Wigglesworthia glossinidia endosymbiont of Glossina morsitans morsitans (Yale colony): one gene and its partner. The protein of the gene in region 1 interacts with the protein of each later gene in a pairwise test. Links are inferred from orthologs where the notes say so. Each region holds a gene or a part of one and is shown in the gene's direction. Other genes may lie near its edges.

Evidence for each region. Proteins that work in one complex are often made in the same cells at the same time.
Region 2: the proteins of purT (region 1) and ispA interact in binary tests that used the Escherichia coli proteins (3 or more experiments, as listed by UniProt). The link is inferred for Wigglesworthia glossinidia endosymbiont of Glossina morsitans morsitans (Yale colony) from one-to-one orthologs.

Annotation. Positions count from the first base shown.
Region 1 is NC_016893.1:497,269-500,273, reverse strand. Bases 143-3,005 are described here. They hold purT (formate-dependent phosphoribosylglycinamide formyltransferase), read left to right. Parts: upstream 143-916; coding sequence 917-2,095; downstream 2,096-3,005. Other genes in these bases: ispH (4-hydroxy-3-methylbut-2-enyl diphosphate reductase), read right to left, coding at 2,118-3,005; WIGMOR_RS02450 (3-deoxy-D-manno-octulosonic acid transferase), read right to left, coding at 143-729. Outside these bases: more of WIGMOR_RS02450, read right to left, coding at 1-142. UniProt on the Escherichia coli protein: Involved in the de novo purine biosynthesis. Catalyzes the transfer of formate to 5-phospho-ribosyl-glycinamide (GAR), producing 5-phospho-ribosyl-N-formylglycinamide (FGAR). Formate is provided by PurU via hydrolysis of 10-formyl-tetrahydrofolate.
Region 2 is NC_016893.1:669,923-672,727, forward strand. It holds ispA ((2E,6E)-farnesyl diphosphate synthase), read left to right. Parts: upstream 1-854; coding sequence 855-1,757; downstream 1,758-2,805. Other genes in the region: WIGMOR_RS03205 (ketopantoate reductase family protein), read left to right, coding at 1-263; thiI (thiazole biosynthesis protein), read right to left, coding at 278-610; dxs (1-deoxy-D-xylulose-5-phosphate synthase), read left to right, coding at 1,794-2,805.

The DNA of each region.
Region 1 (3,005 bases):
ATGCGTACTAGCGGCAATCCATACGCAACAATTCTGTCGTATAAAATTTATATATGTTTTTTTTCGTAAATTAAAAGTATAATTTATATCAAATTTAATATTACCAATTATTTTTAGATTTTTTTTATTTATACCCAAATCTAAAAATCTTCTGCCGTCTTCATAACTATGAGAAGCAATAATATTGATATAATTTAAAATATTTGTAATAAAAATTTTAATTTTTTTATACTTTTTAAAAGATCTTTCAGACAATCTTGCATTAGCTAATACAATCGGAATATTTTTTAAATATAATGCTTTAATTAAATTTGGCCATATTTCTCTTTCTACAAGAATTACTAATTTCGGATTTATGTGTTTGAAAAATCTTTTTATTACGCTTAATAAATCATATGGTAAATATGCATAATATACCGAGTTTAATAGTTGTTTTTTTGCTTGATTCAAACCAGTCAAAGTAGTAGTAGTTAGTAAGATTGGTACATTTATATGTTTCTTTTTTATTATTTTTATTAATGGTATAATTGAATTTACTTCACCTAAAGATACGCAATGTATTAAAATGCATTTTTCAAAAATAGAAAATTTTAAAAATCCATAACGTTCTTTCCAATTTTTAAAGTAATTACTATCTATTAATCCACGAATTAGCAGTCTTAATAGTAAGATGGGTTGTAAAAAATATGTTATAGTATTATATATTGCGTATAATATTTTATTAATCATATATAATGTGCTTATTTTATAAAATATGAATACAAATTTTATGTATAAAAAATTTTTATTATTATATAATGAAATTACATAAATCTCATTATTTTAATGAATTATTTTTTATAATAAAAATATTGCATATCATATATATATTTTATAAAATTTAATTTTATAAAAATCATACGTTTTAAATCATTATATGATTACTATTAAAACAGCTTTATGCAAAAATTCTACACGCGTCATGCTATTAGGATCTGGAGAACTAGGCAAAGAAATTGCTATCGAATGTCAAAGAATGGGCATGGAAGTAATTGCTGTTGATCGCTATTCTAACGCCCCAGCAATGCACGTTGCACATCGTCAACATATAATCGATATGTTGAATGCAAAAGAATTAGAACGTTGTATTACCATTGAACAACCAAATTTTATTGTTCCAGAAATTGAATCAATTGACACAAATACATTGGTGAAATTAGAAAAAAATGGATATCGAGTGGTACCTTCTGCATATGCTGTACATACCACTATGAACCGAAAATTAATTCGGCATCTAACATCTAAAATATTAAGAATTCCTACTTCTAAATATCAATTTGCTTCTAATTACCAAGAAGCAAAAAAAAACGTAAAAAATTTAGGATTTCCATGTATTATTAAACCAATAATGAGTTCTTCGGGTAAAGGTCAAAGTTTTATTAATCATGAAAATGAAATTGATGTCGCATGGGAGAAATCTCAAAAATATGGCAGAGTCCAGAAACAAGAAGTAATAATCGAAAAATATATACCCTTTGATTTTGAATTTACGTTACTTGCAGTAAGTTCTGTCGATGGCATTCATTTTTGCCTGCCTATTGGGCATTTTCAAGAAAATGGAGATTATAAATCATCTTGGCAGCCTCAAAAAATGAGCGTTGATGTTTTGAAAAAAGCAAAGAAAATTTCCAAAAAAATAATTTCTCAATTAGGAGGACACGGAGTTTTTGGAGTAGAGTTTTTCGTATATAAGGAAAAAATAATCTTCAGTGAAATTTCACCTAGGCCTCATGATACAGGAATGGTAACATTAATTTCTCAAGATTTGTCTGAATTTGCTTTACATGTTCGTGCTTTTCTTGGTATTCCAATAAATAAAATTAATCATTACGGCCCATCTTCTTCTGCGGTTTTATTCGGTAAAAATTTATATGGAAACTCGATTAGTTTTAGCAATTTGGAAATAATAAAAAAAAATCAACAAATTCGTATATTTTCCAAACCAAAAATATATGGCTTTCGTAGGTTAGGTGTGTTATTAGATCGTTCTAAAACAGTTCAAGAATCTATTTTAAACTCTCAAAATACTGCTAATAAAATTTTTATTCAAACTTAATTATATCTTATAAACTTCTTATTTATATTTGTAATTCTTTCGGTACGGAAAAAGTGACGTTTTCTTTTTTTCCTGGAACATTATATATAGAAATAGAAAAATTAAAAACATGTTTTAAATGAGAAATAATTTGTTCAGTTAAAATTTCTGGAGCTGATGCACCAGAAGTAATACCAATTTTTTTGACATTTTTAAACCAAAAAATATTAAGATCTTGATTATTATCAATTAAATATGCTGGTTTCTTGGATTTTTTTGCTAATTCTAACAATCGATTAGAATTCGAAGAGTTTTTTGATCCAACAACTAACATTATATCTACAAATTTTATAAGTAATTTAACTGCATTTTGTCTATTTTCAGTAGCGAAACAAATATCTTGTTTATGTGGACCATGAATTTTAGGAAATCTCTTTTTTAATTTTAAAATAATTTTAGAAGTTTCTTCAATTGATAAAGTAGTTTGTGTAGTAAAACACAAATTATCAACATTTTTGACTTTTAATTTTTGCACATCTTTTAAAGATTCTATTAAATAAATTTTACCTTTTTTATTTTCATATTGACCAAGTGTTCCAATCACTTCTGGATGATTTTTATGACCTATTAAAATTACCTCTTTGCCTCTTAAGCTAGATTTAGATACTTCATGATGCACTTTTTTAACTAACGGACATGTAGCGTCTAATATTGTTAAGTAACGTTCTTGAGCTAATTTTTGAACTCTTTTTGATACTCCATGAGCAGAAAAAATTAAAATTGAATTTTTTGGTACATTTTTGATATTTTCAACAAAAATCATGCCTTTTTGTTTTAAGCAATCTACTACGTATTTGTTATGCACTAATTCATGATGAATGTAAATAGGAGGACCATATATTTTTAAAGAATTATTTGCAATATTAATCGC
Region 2 (2,805 bases), 170 kb from region 1 along the record:
CATATGAAATAGCATTAATTATGCAACTAAATGGATTTTATATAGATAAAGATGTTTTATTCAAATATATTTTAGGTGTTATATATATAACAAAAAATAATGTTTCTTCTATGTTACAAGATTTCATTTTTAATAAAAAATCTGAAATTGATTATATTAACGGATATATTGTATATTCTAGTATGAAATTTGGAGTTCGAGTACCATATAACAAATATATTTTTGAACTTATTAAAGAAAAAGAAAAAATTTATTTAAAATAATAATACTTATTTTTTTAAATAGAAACTGAAAATATTTTAATTTTTCTAAATCCTTTTTGGTATAAATATATCGCTTGTAGTCGACTCATCATTCCATAATTACAATATAATACATAAGATTTATTTTTATCTAAATTTAAAAAATTTTTATGTATTTCAAAATAAGGAAAGTTACTGACAGAAATATCCTTTAATTTTAAAGGACGCTTGTTACTTTCCATTGAATCACGAATATCTAAAACAATATCTGACTTATTTAATTTTGTAAAATCATTAATTTCTTGAAAATATGGTATTTCAGCGATTAATTTAGAATTTTTAACTTTTTTTATTTTTTTATTTTGCATTTTATTAAGTAAACTTTCATATTTTTATTAACTTATTAATAAACGAATGAAATCTTTTATTTTAAATTGTTATAATTTTATAAAATAGATCGTGTATAATCTAGTAAATTATAGTATATATTTTTTTATAATCAAGTATTATATGTTTTATATACATAAGTTCATTTTAATATTATTTTAAATAATTCAATTTATTTACATGATATGATCAATTTTTTCGATATTCACTATAGTAAATATTAAAATGACTAATTTTTTGATTTCTTTAAAAGAATGTCAAACACATATTAATAAAATATTAAAAAAATATTTATATTGTTTTTCTAAAAATAAAACTCAACTTACTTTAGCTATGGAATATGGATTATGCAATGGAGGTAAAAGATTAAGAGCATTTTTAGTTTATCAAGTAGGAGCACTATTTAAAATTCCTAAAAAAAATTTAGATAATATTGCCGCTGCAATTGAATGCATACATGCATATTCTTTAATTCATGATGATTTACCGGCGATGGATAATGGAGATTTACGTCGAGGATTACCTTCCTGTCATGTAAAATATGGAGAATATTTAGCGATTTTAGCTGGAGATGCACTTCAAACTTTAGCATTTCATATATTATCTAGTATTGATATGCCGGACGTATCTCTTTTAAAGAGAATAAAAATTATATCTATTTTAGCAAATGCAATTGGCGGAAATGGCATGTGCTTAGGGCAATCGTTAGATTTAGAAACACAAGGTTTGCCGATATCTATAAAAAAATTAAAAACAATACATAAAAATAAAACTGGTGCATTAATTTATGCAGCACTCAACATGACAATTTTAGCCGGGAATATATGTGATAAAAAAATTACTTATGATCTCAAAAAATATGCTCAATTAATAGGTTTAGCGTTTCAAATACAAGATGATATTTTGAATATCATTGGTACCGCTCAAAAAACTGGAAAACGTCAAGGATCGGATAAAAAATCACATAAAAACACTTATTCAAGTCTATTAGGTTTAAAAAAAGCCCAAAAAAAAGCACTAAATTTATATAAACAAGCCTTAATTACTTTAGAATATATGAATAAATTAGGTTATAATACTAAATCATTAATAGCATTAGCGCACTATTTTATAATACGCGATCAATGATCAAGAATATGTTATACTATGAATAGTACAGTAAATATGAATAACATTAAATATTCAATTTTAAAAAAAATCAATAATCCTAAATCATTAAGAAAATTACCACAAAAAAAACTAAAATTTCTATGTCAGGAGCTCAGAGATTTTTTGCTTGACAGTGTAAGCTATTCTAGTGGTCATTTTGCTTCAGGTTTAGGAGTCATCGAACTTACAGTAGCGCTACATTATGTTTATAATACTCCAATAGATTATTTGATTTGGGACGTCGGGCACCAAGCTTATCCTCATAAAATTATAACTGGTCGTAGAGATCAAATTACAAGTATTCGAAAAAAAAATGGATTACATCCTTTTCCATTTCGAGAAGAAAGCAAATACGATGTATTATCTGTTGGACATTCTTCTACATCAATTAGTGCTGGATTGGGAATTGCGGTTACCGCAGAAAAAGAAAATAAAAATCGACATGTAGTATGCGTAATTGGAGACGGGGCAATCACTGCGGGTATGGCATTTGAAGCTATGAATCATGCAGGAGATATTAGATCTAATTTATTAATTATTTTGAATGATAATTCAATGTCGATTTCAGAAAATGTGGGAGCATTGCATAAACAAAACTCGAATTATTTTTTAACTAATAATATCTTATCTATATTAAAAAAAAATAGTCAAAAAATTTTTAACAAAATTCCTAAATTTAAGCAATTCATAAAAAAAATAGGGTTAAATTTAAACAAAATTTTTTCTAATGAAACGTTATTTGAAAAATTAGGATTTAAATATTTTGGTCCTTATGATGGACATAACATAACATCATTAATAACTATATTAAAAAAATTACGTGTCACTCATGGACCTAAGTTGTTACATATTCTGACACAAAAAGGAAAAGGATATGCTCCTGCAGAAAAAGATCCAATTAGATGGCATGCCGTACCAAAGTTTAATTTGAAAATTGGCATACCTCCGAACAAAAATAATTCTATACAAACTTATTCTACAATTTTTGGAAATTGGCTTTGTGATACAGCAAAAAAAGACAAAAAAT